3 regions of the Nocardioides pakistanensis genome follow, and region 3 is predicted to be linked to each of the others. Evidence: predicted binding sites of a transcription regulator. Region 3 holds the regulator's gene; each other region holds the start of a gene.
The links. Region 3 encodes LexA, which represses DNA repair genes until DNA is damaged. Its sites were predicted from a motif close to TCGAACANNTGTTCGA; they were not measured.

Region 1 (4,021 bases), on a different contig from region 3:
TCGAGCTGTTCGGGCCGTTGCAGGAGGCGATCCGGGCCGGGCTGCCGGCGTACGGAACCTGTGCGGGCATGATCATGCTGGCCGACCACATCGAGAACGGCATCGCCGGCCAGGAGACCATCGGCGGGCTCGACATCGTCGTGCGGCGCAACGCCTTCGGCCGGCAGGTCGACTCCTTCGAGGCCGAGGTGGACGTGACCGGCCTGGACGCCCCGTTCCACGCGGTGTTCATCCGCGCGCCCTGGGTGGAGAAGGTGGGCCAGGGCGTGGAGGTCGTCGCGCGCGTCTCCTCCGGCGAGGCAGTCGGTAGGATCGTCGCCGTTCGACAGGCGAACCTGCTCGCCACGTCGTTCCACCCCGAGATCACCGGGGACCACAGAATGCACGCGCTGTTCGTCGACATGGTCGAGTCCCGGCTCGCCGCGTCGGACGGTGGGACCGACAACCGGAAGTAGGGGCAACACCTCATGTCTGGCCACTCCAAATGGGCGACCACCAAGCACAAGAAGGCGGTCATCGACGCCCGTCGAGGCAAGCTGTTCGCCAAGCTGATCAAGAACATCGAGGTCGCCGCGCGGATGGGCGGGGGAGACCCTGCGGGCAACCCGACGCTCTACGACGCCATCCAGAAGGCCAAGAAGTCCTCGGTCCCCAACGACAACATCGACCGCGCGGTCAAGCGCGGCTCGGGTGCTGAGGCCGGCGGGGCCGACTACCAGACGATCATGTACGAGGGCTACGGCCCCAACGGTGTCGCGCTGCTCATCGAGTGCCTGACCGACAACAAGAACCGCGCCGCGATGGAGGTCCGCACCGCGATCTCCCGCAACGGCGGCAACCTCGCCGACCCCGGCTCGGTCTCCTACATGTTCAACCGCAAGGGCGTCGTGATCGTCGCCAAGGAGCAGGACGGCAAGAGCGTCGGGGAGGATGACGTCCTCGAGGCGACCCTCGACGCCGGTGCCGAGGAGGTCAACGACATCGGGGACTCGTTCGAGGTGATCAGCGAGGCCACCGACCTGGTCGCGGTCCGCACCGCGCTCCAGGCCGCCGGCATCGACTACGACTCCGCGGAGGCGTCGTTCGTGCCGTCGATGAGCGTCGAGGTCGACCTCGAGGGTGCCAAGAAGGTGATCCGCCTGGTCGAGGCGCTCGAGGACCTCGACGACGTGCAGAACGTGTTCGGCAACCAGGAGATCCCCGACGACGTGATGGCCGCCCTCGACGAGGAGTGACGCCGCCGCCGTGGCTCCCGGAGTGTCGCGGGAGCTCTTCGGGGCAGCCGTCGGTTAGCGTGGTGTCCGAACATGTGTTCGGACACCACCGACCAGGAAGGGGCCCCACGTGCGCGTCCTCGGGATCGACCCGGGCCTCACCCGGTGCGGGATGGGAGTCGTCGAGGGGTCGGTGGGCCGGCCGCTGTCGCTGGTCGACGTCAACGTGCTGCGCACCTCGTCCTCGGAGCCGGTGCCGGTCCGGCTGGTGACCATCGAGAAGGGCGTGGACGCCTGGATCGAGGAGTACGCCCCGGACGCCGTGGCGATCGAGCGGGTCTTCGCCCGCTCCGACGTGAGCACGATCATGGGCACCGCCCAGGCCAGTGGGATCGCGATGGTCTGTGCGGCGCGCAGGGGGCTGCCCGTCGTGCTCCACACCCCCAGCGAGGTCAAGGCGGCGGTGACCGGGAGCGGCCGGGCCGACAAGGCGCAGGTGACCGCGATGGTGGCCCGCATCCTGCGGCTGCCGTCGCCGCCGAAGCCGGCGGACGCGGCGGACGCGCTCGCGCTGGCCATCTGTCACATCTGGCGCGGTGGGGCGCAGCAGAGGATCGAGGCGGCGGTCGCCGCTGCCGGGAAGGGAACACGATGATCGCCTTCGTCCGCGGGACCGTCGCCAGCGTCTCGCTGACCTCCGCCGTGGTCGAGGTCGGCGGGGTCGGGCTGGAGCTGAACTGCACCCCGAGCACCATCGCCACGCTGCGCACCGGCACCGAGGCCACGCTGCCGACCAGCATGATCGTGCGCGAGGACTCGATGACGCTGTTCGGCTTCCTCGACGAGGACGAGAAGACGCTGTTCGAGATGCTGCTGACAGCCAGCGGCGTGGGCCCCAAGCTGGCGCAGGCGATGCTCGCGGTGCTCTCGCCCGACGACCTGCGGCGCGCGGTGAGCACCGAGGACATCAAGGCGCTGACGAGGGTGCCCGGGATCGGCCAGAAGGGTGCCCAGCGGATCGTGCTCGAGCTCAAGGACCGGATCGGCGCGCCCACCGGCGTCTCGATGCCGCGCGCTGCCTCCGCGTCCGCGCCGGCGGCGGCCTGGCGCGACCAGGTCCACGCCGGCCTCGTCAGCCTCGGCTGGTCGGCCAAGGAGGCCGAGAAGGCCGTCGACGCGGTCACCCCTCAGGCCGACGGCATGGCCGAGCCCGATGTCGCCGCGCTGCTCCGGGCGGCGTTGCGCACGCTGAGCAAGGCGTGAGCCGATGAGTGAGAGCAGCCGCCGGATCACCGAGCGCGAGTACGACGAGGCCGAGCTGTCCTACGTCGAGAGCCGATCGCTGGTCACCGCCGAGGCCGAGGGCGACGAGCGAGCGGTCGAGGCGGCGCTGCGGCCCCGCACGCTCGACGAGGTGATCGGTCAGGAGCGGGTGCGCGAGCAGCTGTCGCTGGTGCTCCAGGCCGCCCGCGCGAGGCAGGCGGCGCCCGATCACGTGCTGCTCGCCGGTCCGCCCGGCCTCGGCAAGACCACCCTGGCGATGATCATCGCCGCCGAGATGTCGGCGCCGCTGCGTCTCACCTCCGGTCCGGCGATCACCCACGCCGGCGACCTCGCCGCGATCCTCTCGGGGATGAACGAAGGCGACGTGCTCTTCGTCGACGAGATCCACCGGATGTCGCGGCCGGCGGAGGAGATGCTCTACATGGCCATGGAGGACTTCCGGGTCGACGTCGTGATCGGCAAGGGCCCGGGCGCGACCGCGATCCCGCTGGAGATCCCGCCGTTCACCCTCGTCGGAGCCACGACACGCGCAGGTCTGCTGCCCAGCCCGCTGCGCGACCGGTTCGGGTTCACCGCGCACCTGGAGTTCTACGAGGCGGCCGACCTCGAGCTCATCGTGCGCCGCTCGGCGGGGCTGCTCGGGGTCGAGCTCACCGACGACGGCGCCGGCGAGATCGCCTCGCGGTCCCGGGGCACCCCCCGAATCGCGAACCGGCTGCTGCGCCGGGTCCGCGACTTCGCCCAGGTGCGCGCCGACGGCACCGTGACCCTCGACGTCGCCCATCGGGCGCTGGACCTCTACGAGGTCGACCAGTCCGGCCTCGACCGGCTCGACCGCTCCGTCCTCGACGCCCTCTGCCGGCGGTTCGGCGGCGGCCCTGTCGGCGTCAGCACGCTGGCGGTCGCCGTGGGCGAGGAGCGCGAGACGGTCGAGGAGGTCGCCGAGCCGTTCCTCGTGCGGATGGGGATGCTGGCGCGCACCCCCCGCGGTCGCGTCGCCACCCCGGCCGGGTGGGAGCACCTCGGCCTGCCGGTCCCCGCGGACGCCGCGTTCGGTCTCGGTGCCGGCGGAGCGGTCCAGCCGGACCTGTTCGGCGACGAGTAGCCCCCGCAGCTAGACTCGACCGCCGACCGTCGTACGGTCCGAGACGTCGCCACCAACCGCTGCTGAGGAGCCACTGTTGTCCGAGGAAACGCTGGGGACCCTTCTCCCGCTTCTGCTGATCGTCCTGGCGTTCTGGTTCCTGGTGATCCGTCCCGCGCGGCGCCGGCAGCAGGAGATGACCCGGATCCAGGACAGCGTGGAGGTCGGGTCCGAGGTGATGCTGGGCTCCGGCATCTTCGGCACGGTCACCAGCATCGGGGACGAGACGCTCACACTCGCCGTGTCGCCCGGCACCGAGATGAAGGTCGCCCGCCAGGCGGTCGTCCGGGTCGTCGACGGCGCCGCGCCCGGGGCGCTCGGCGGACCGACCGACTCCACCGACCAGGCCTGAGGCCGTGACCGGCGCACACCGGGCGGC
Region 2 (4,021 bases), on a different contig from region 3:
GACCGCGAGCAGGACGCCGAGGGCCAGGCCCGCGGTCGCGCCGACCAGCCCGAGGACGCCGGCCTCGAGCAGCACCGAGCGGGTCACCTGCCGGCGCGAGGCACCGAGCGCACGGAGCAGGGCCAGCTCCCGGCTGCGCTGGGCGACCAGGATCGAGAACGTGTTCACGATCAGGAAGCTGCCCACGACCAGCGCGATGCCGGCGAAGACCAGCAGGAAGGTCGTGATGAAGCCGATCGCCTCGGTGAGGTCGCCCCCGGCGTCCTCGGCGGCCTGGTCACCGGTGACCGCCTCCAGGCCGGCCGGCAGCACCTCGCGCACGGCGTCGCGGAGCTCGGTCTGGCTCACGCCGTCCTCGGCGGTGACCCAGACGTCGGTGTAGGCGTCGCGACCCTGCATGAACAGGTCCTGGGCGGTCTCCTCCTCGAACACCGTCATCGAGGCGCCGCCGAGCGACCCGCCCTCGGCGAAGTCGACGATCCCGACGAGGGTCGGCCGCAGCACCGGCTCGGCGCCGGAGGTCACCAGGTGCACCTCGTCGCCGAGCTCGTAGCCCGCCTGCTCGACGGTGCGCCGGTCGATCGCGACCTCGTCGGGCCGGTCGGGCTGCTCGCCCTCGACCACCTCGAGCCCCTCGATCCCGTGGCCGGCCGGGGCGTCGGTCAGGTTGCCGCCGAGACCGGGGGCGCCCTGGCCGCCGACGACCTTGCCGTCCTCACCGACCGCGAAGACCCCGAACGTGGTGACGTTGCCGTCGGCGCGGGCCGCGCCGTCGACCTGCACGAGGTCGTCGACGACGTCGGCGGGGACGCTCTTCGACGTCGGCGAGATGTCGTCGCCCACACCGCCGGCCGGACGCACCACGACGTCACCGACGGTCGAGGCGAAGATGCCGTTGAAGCTGCGGCTGAGGGTGTCGGTGAACACGAACGTGCCGGCGACGAACGCGACGCCGAGCACGATCGCGGTGGTGCTCAGCATCAGCCGCAGCTTGCGGCCGAGCAGGCTCTTGAGGGCTGCCTTCCACATCAGCGGGCCACCGCCTGCTCGGGCACGCGGGCGTCGAGGCCGGCCATGGTCTCGAGCACCTGCTCGCGGGTGGGCTTGCGGAGCTCGTCGACGACGCGGCCGTCGGCGAGGAAGACCACCCGGTCGGTGTAGGACGCCGCGACCGGGTCGTGGGTCACCATGACCACGGTCTGGCCGAACTCGTCGACCGAGCGGCGCAGCAGGCCGAGCACCTCGGCGCCCGAGCGCGAGTCCAGGTTGCCGGTCGGCTCGTCGGCGAACACCACGTTCGGTCGGCTCACCAGCGCCCGGGCCACGGCGACCCGCTGCTGCTGGCCGCCGGAGAGCTCGTGGGGCCGGTGCCCGAGACGCGACCCCAGACCCACGGCGGCCACCACGACGTCGTACCACTCGGGTTCGGGACGGCGGCCGGCCACCGACAGCGGGAGCACGATGTTCTCCTCCGCGGTCAGGGTCGGCACGAGGTTGAACGCCTGGAAGACGAACCCGACCCGGTCCCGCCGCAGCCGGGTGAGGCCCTTGTCGTCCAGGGTCGCGAGGTCGGTGTCGCCGATCAGCACCGAGCCGCTGTCGGCGCGGTCGAGGCCGGCGGCGCAGTGCATGAGCGTGGACTTGCCCGAGCCCGACGGGCCCATGACGGCGGTGAACTCCGCGTCGTGCAGGTCGAGCGTCACGCCGTCGAGGGCGCGTACGGCGGTCGGGCCGTCGCCGTAGGTCTTGGTGAGGTTGTGGATGCGTGCAGCAGTCATGGCCGTCAACGTAGGAGCGGGGGCCGTCGTCGCGGCACCGGCAGGACCACCGTTGTGCCCCGGACCTGCCCCTGAGCCGACCCTGACCCCTGACCCCGTCGCTCTCCGGGGCCGAACGGACGTGCACTCGCCCGGGGGCGGGACGGGGTCTGCGCGTGGACCCGGTCGGTGGTGTTCGTGAGTGCACGTCGAGTCGGCCCCGCCGCACTAGAACATGTGTTCGAATCGTCGTACTCTGACGGCATGACCGTGGACTTCCAGGCCTCCCTGTTCGACGAGCTCGTGGAGGCACCGTCGGGTGGACCGGCTCTGGGCGAGCTCGGCGAGACCGTGCGGCGCACCCCGCTGAGCCGCGGGGCATGGGTCGACGTACGCCCCGCGTGGGTCACCGGCGCCGACGACCTCTTCCGGCGGCTGCTGTACGACGTGCCGTGGCACGCCGAGCGCCGGCAGATGTACGACCGGGTGGTCGATGTGCCGCGACTGCTCAAGTTCTACGGCCACGGCGAGCCGCTCCCCGACCCGCTGGTCGCCGAGGCCCGCGACCGGCTGAGCGCCCACTACGGCACCGAGCTCGGCGAGCCGTTCACCACGGCCGGGTTCTGCTACTACCGCGACGGGCGCGACTCGGTCGCCTGGCACGGCGACACGATCGGGCGCAGCCGCACCGAGGACACCATGGTCGCGATCGTGTCGTTCGGCGAGGCCCGTCGACTGCTGCTGCGTCCGCGCGGCGGTGGGTCAACGATCTCGTTCGTCGTCGGCCACGGCGACCTGCTGGTGATGGGCGGGTCGTGCCAGCGCACCTGGGAGCACGCCGTCCCGAAGACGACCCGCCCGGTCGGGCCCCGGATCAGCATCCAGTTCCGGCCGCACGGGGTCCGGTAGCAGCGGCGTCGGGCGCCTCGGCCTCGGCGTCGAGCACGGCGGGAACCGGATCGTCCTCCGCGGCGTCGAACCGCCAACGACGACCCGAGGAGACCCACGATGTCCCGACGCCCCACGACCCGCCTCACCCGCACCTTGATCGTGCTCTCGGTCGCCGGAACGCTGGCCCTGACCGGATGCGCGCCCGACGACGAGCCCGAGACCCAGGGAGCGGACCCGGCCGACGCCGGAGCCGGCGGGTCCGGCGAGGGGCGGGCCGCGGGTGGGGCGGCCGCCTCGTGCGTCGCGGCGGTCAGCTACGAGGACACCCTCTACCTGCAGGTCGACGCCGGTGAGGTCTCGCCCGGCGCCGCGCTCGAGGGAGCCGAGCTGCCCCCGTGCGACGACACCGGCGGGGGCGAGGAGTCCGAGGCGGAGGCGATGCCGGTGGAGGCGTTCGCGGTGCAGGGCGTCGACCCGCGTTATGCCGTGCTTTCCGAGGGCCCCGACGGGCTGTGGGTCTACGTCGCCCGGAGCCACGCCCCGGGGCTCGCCGACGCCGCGCCCCTACCGGCGGACGTCGCCGCCGCGCTGGGCCTGGACTGAGAGACCGCCTGGACCTCGTACTGTTCCGAGGTTCCACGCCACAATCCTTCAGCTGAACGGTTGTGACGTGCCATGGTGCAGAACGGCTGTCACAACCGGTCAGGTGAACCGTTGTGACAGTCGAGTGCCCGGGCCTCACGCCGGCCGGAGACGCGGAAGGGCCCCGGGAGATCCCGGGGCCCTTCGCAGTGGTGCTGGTGGTGCCGGACTCAGAAGTCCATGCCGCCCATACCACCGTCGGCACCCGGCATGGCCGGAGCCTTCTCGGGCTTGTCGGCCACGACGGCCTCGGTGGTGAGGAACAGCGCGGCGATCGACGCGGCGTTCTGCAGCGCCGAGCGGGTCACCTTGGCCGGGTCGAGGATGCCCTCGGCGATCATGTCGACGTACTCGCCGGTGGCGGCGTTGAGACCGAAGCCGGGCTCGAGACCGCGCACCTTCTCCGCCACGACGCCGCCCTCGAGGCCGGCGTTGATCGCGATCTGCTTCAGCGGCGCGGAGGCGGCGTGCTTCACGATCGCGGCACCGGTCGCCTCGTCGCCCTCGAGCTCGAGCTTCTCGAACGCCTTGTCGCTGGCCTGGACGAGCGCCACGCCACCGCCGGCGACGATGCCCTCCTCGACGGCCGCCTTCGCGTTGCGGACGGCGTCCTCGATGCGGTGCTTGCGCTCCTTGAGCTCGACCTCGGTGGCCGCGCCGACCTTGATCACCGCGACACCGCCGGCCAGCTTGGCCAGGCGCTCCTGCAGCTTCTCGCGGTCGTAGTCGGA
Region 3 (4,021 bases):
CACTGGTCGACGTTGTAGGGCGAGCCGTCCTCGGGCAGCAGGCCGGTGAAGTCGTTGATCGCCCGGGTCAGCTCGTGGGGCAGGGGCGGGAACACCACCGGCGCGATCATCACCGGGTTGCCGATCAGCTTCCACTGGGCGCGGTCGTCGTCGAGGGACTCCTTGAGCCAGCGCATCTGCGCCTCACCGGTGATCGTGCGCTCCTGGTGGCTCACCGACCCGTCGACGACTGGCGCGGCCGCCTGCTGGGAGCGGTAGGTGCGCAGGTCGAGCATCGACAGCTCGGCGAGCGTGCCGAACTTGAGCCGGCGGAAGAGGCGGGTGCCGTCGCCGAGCGCTGCGGTCTCACCCATCCGCACCGGCATCCACTCGTCGTAGGCACGGTGCGCGCGGCGGCGGCGGGCTCGGTAGTCGCCCTCGGTCGCCGGGTCGTGGTTCTCGGCACCCTCGGCCCACTGGTCGTTGGTGACCTCGTGGTCGTCCCAGGTGACGATGAACGGGAACTTCCGGTGCAGCGCCTGGAGGTCCTTGTCCTCCTTGTACTGCGCATGCCGCTGCCGGTAGTCGGCCAGCGACACCATCTCGTGGGCGGGCACGGGGGTGCGCAGGTCGCCGTACTCGTCCGCACCGTACTCGTAGAGGTAGTCGCCGAGGTGGATCACCGCGTCGAGGTCGTTGCGCCGGGCCAGGTGGCGGTAGGCCGAGAAGTACCCCGCGGGCAGGTTGGAGCAGGAGGCCACACCGAAGCGCAGGTTGCGCGGGTCCGCGTTCGGGGCCGGCGCGGTGCGGGTCTGGCCGACCGGGCTGGCCACGCCCTTGTAGAGGAACCGGTAGTAGTACGTGGTACGCGGACGGAGGCCGGTGGCCTCGAGCTTCACGGTGTGGTCGCGCTTCGCGCTGGTCGTGAACGCGCCCTTCGCGACCACGTGGCGGAACCGGCGGTCCATGGCGACCTGCCACCGTACGACGACCCGCGGCCCCTTGCCCGAGCCGGCGGTTGCCTGCGGGGTCGGGGTGACCCGGGTCCACAGGATCACGCTGGTCGGGTACGGGTCCCCCGAGGCCACGCCGTGGCGGAAGTACCGGTTCGGGGCGGCCTCGGCCTCCTCGGCGATGGCGACCCCGAGGGCGGCGGCTCCGGTGGTGGCGGCGCCGGCGACGAGGAGGGAGCGGCGGTCGAGCTCGATGTTGGTCACGCTGCATCCAACGACGCTGTGCCGGATCGGTGACGTGAGGTAGCGACTGTTCACCGTTCGTTCAGCTGTTGCGCGGTCTCGACGTGAGCCGGGTCACCCCAGGCCCGGCGGTGATGCGGTCGGCGCGCGTGACTCCCTGCAAGGATGGGGCGATGGGGTCTCTCTACGTGGTCAGCGACGTGCACGGCCATCGCGACGACTTCCTGCGGGGGCTGGACCGGCTCGGGTTCGGCGCCGACGACGAGCTGTGGATCCTCGGTGACCTGCTCGACCGCGGTCCCGACGGCTTCGGCGTCGTCGAGGCGGTGATGCGGCTGCAGCGCGAGGCTCCCGGCCGGGTGCACGTGCTGATGGGCAACCACGAGATCCTCGCCGTCGGCCGGTACCGCTTCCCCGGGTCGCAGTTCTCCGCGTCCTGGCGGGCCAACGGAGGACTGGCGGAGGACCAGGCGCGCTTGCGTGAGGAGCACATCGCCTGGCTCGCCTCGCTGCCCGTGCTCGGCGGTGCCAGGAGCTATCTGCTGATGCACTCCGACACCACGGCGATCACGACCTGGGGCGGCAGCGTGGAGGAGGTCAACGAGACCGTGCGCGACCTGCTGTCCGACCCGGACGACCTCGAGGCGCATTGGCAGGTGTGGGCGCTGCTCACCCGCCGCTACGAGTTCGCCGGCGGCGACGGCAGGGAGGTCGCGCGCGGCCTGCTCACCAGGTACGGCGGCCAGCAGATCGTGCACGGCCACACGATCATCGGCTCGTTGCTCGACGAGCCGTCGTCACGGGTCACGCAGCCACTGCTGTACGCCGACGGGCTGGTGCTCGACATCGACGGCGGCCGTTACGACCGCGGGCCGCTGTTGTTCGTCGAGCTCGACTGACGCGCTCCGGGCGTCCAGACGCGGCGGCGTCCGACCCCTCAGACGCAGCGGATCGTACGGGTCAGACCCTGCGCAGGACCGCGGTGACCTTGCCGAGGATGGTGGCGTGGGTGCCGTCGATCGGGTCGTAGGCCTCGTTGTGGGGGAGCAGCCAGACCTTGCCGTCCTTGCGCTGGAAGGTCTTGACGGTGGCCTCGCCGTCGAGCATCGCCGCGACGATCTCGCCGTTCTCCGCGGTGGGCTGCTGCCGCACCACGACGTAGTCGCCGCTGCAGATCGCCGCGTCGATCATCGAGTCGCCGACTACCTCGAGCAGGAACAGGGTGCCCTCGCCGACGAGGGTCTTGGGCAGCGGGAACACGTCCTCCACCCGCTCCTCGGCCAGGATCGGACCACCGGCGGCGATCCGGCCGACCATCGGCACGTAGGTGGCGGCCGGCATCGGGCTGACTCCGGCGTCGCCGGTGGCGGACTCGACGACCTCGCCGGGGGAGAAGACCTGCATCGCGCGGGGACGGTTGGGGTCGCGCTTGAGGAAACCCTTCTCCTCGAGCGTCCGCAGCTGGTGGGCGACGGAGGAGGAGCTGGTCAGGCCGACCCGCTCGCCGATCTCGCGCATGCTCGGCGGGTAGCCACGGGCCTCGATCGACTCGCGGATCACCTCGAGCACCCGCTGCTGTCGCGGGGTCAGGCCGGAGGCGTCAGGGGGTCCGTCGGGGAGCTCGGAGACTGCTCTGCCCTTGCCTGATGCCATCGTCCATGCCCTTCTCGAGTGCCGCGCCGTCGTCGCGCCTGGCCTGTTCACAAGGTAGACCTGAATCGGTGCCGCTTCAAACACCTGTTCGAATGGGCGTGTCTGGTTGAGTTCCTCCATGACACAGTCCCCCTCCCTTGGTACCTCCGTCGTCGTCACGGGCGGAGCGCGCGGCATCGGCCGCGGTATCGCCGAGCGCATGGTGGCCCGCGGCCATCACGTGCTGATCACCGACATCGACGGTGCGGCTGCCCGTCGTACCGCCGAGGAGATCGGCGCGGTCGCCGGTCTCCAGCAGGACGTCCGCGACGAGGCGTCACACCGCGCGGTCGCCGAGGAGGCGTTGCAGCACGGTCCGCTCGCGGTCTGGTTCAACAACGCCGGTGTCGGCAACGACGGGGCGCTCATGGAGCTCTCCTCCGCCTCGGTCGAGCAGCTGGTGCACGTCAACCTCCTCGGCGTCGCCTGGGGGATGCGCGCGGCGGTCGACGCCTTCGGCTCGCGCGGCGGCGACATCGTGAACACCGCCTCCCTGTCCGCGCACGGACCGGTCCCCGGTCTGTCGGTGTACGCCGCGACCAAGGCCGCCGTCGTGTCGCTGACCCAGTCGGTCCACGTCGAGACGCCCGACAACATCAGGGTCCATGCACTGTGTCCAGACGGGGTGGCCACCGCGATGGTGGAGGCGATGAAGGCGGACGGCATGGCCAAGGCGCTGGTCCACTCCGGCGGTGCCCTGCTCGGCGTGGACGAGGTCGCAGAGGCGGCCGTGGGCCTGGTCGGCACCAACCGCGTCGTCCGCTCGGTGCCCGGCTGGCGGGCCGGCCTGATGCGGTTCACCTCCGTGACGCCCTCGGTGTCCATGAAGGGTCTGAACATCTTCCTGTGGGACGGTCGCCGCGCGATGCGCCGCGGCCGGCCGCGCTGAACGGCGGCGTTCGCCAAGGGATGCCGGATTCCCTCTGACCGTGGCGGCCCGGCACGGGGAGGGAGATCGCCCCGCGCAGGGCTCCCGCGACTCGGGTTCGGTCGAACACATGTTCGGCGTGTCTCTTGCACAGCCTTCTGCCTGGCCCTATGTTCGTACACGTGTTCGATCGAACAGGGTTTCGAGAGGCGCCCGCCGAAAACTGTCGGCGGTCACCGATAGACCTCTGTTCATGGACGTACGGCACGGCAACTCCCAGGAGGTC

Region 1: a site for LexA is predicted at 1,302-1,317, ahead of ruvC (crossover junction endodeoxyribonuclease RuvC). Genes of this name have one in related genera too.
Region 2: a site for LexA is predicted at 1,987-2,002, ahead of ACYVIH_RS11890 (alpha-ketoglutarate-dependent dioxygenase AlkB). Genes of this name have one in related genera too.

What each region holds. Positions count from the first base shown of each region.
Region 1 covers NZ_BAAGUV010000070.1:56,716-60,736, forward strand. The annotation lists gene pdxT (pyridoxal 5'-phosphate synthase glutaminase subunit PdxT) at 1-455, shown strand, start outside; gene ACYVIH_RS20365 (YebC/PmpR family DNA-binding transcriptional regulator) at 468-1,235, shown strand; gene ruvC (crossover junction endodeoxyribonuclease RuvC) at 1,387-1,869, shown strand; gene ruvA (Holliday junction branch migration protein RuvA) at 1,866-2,477, shown strand; gene ruvB (Holliday junction branch migration DNA helicase RuvB) at 2,482-3,603, shown strand; gene yajC (preprotein translocase subunit YajC) at 3,680-3,994, shown strand; gene ACYVIH_RS20390 (adenine phosphoribosyltransferase) at 3,999-4,021, shown strand, end outside.
Region 2 covers NZ_BAAGUV010000025.1:123,041-127,061, reverse strand. The annotation lists gene ACYVIH_RS11900 (ABC transporter permease) at 1-1,029, opposite strand, end outside; gene ACYVIH_RS11895 (ABC transporter ATP-binding protein) at 1,029-1,778, opposite strand; gene ACYVIH_RS11890 (alpha-ketoglutarate-dependent dioxygenase AlkB) at 2,022-2,666, shown strand; gene ACYVIH_RS11885 (DUF6281 family protein) at 2,766-3,251, shown strand; gene groL (chaperonin GroEL) at 3,461-4,021, opposite strand, start outside.
Region 3 covers NZ_BAAGUV010000056.1:22,044-26,064, reverse strand. The annotation lists gene ACYVIH_RS17620 (alkaline phosphatase D family protein) at 1-1,196, opposite strand, end outside; gene ACYVIH_RS17615 (metallophosphoesterase family protein) at 1,349-2,074, shown strand; gene lexA (transcriptional repressor LexA) at 2,136-2,828, opposite strand; gene ACYVIH_RS17605 (SDR family oxidoreductase) at 2,947-3,756, shown strand.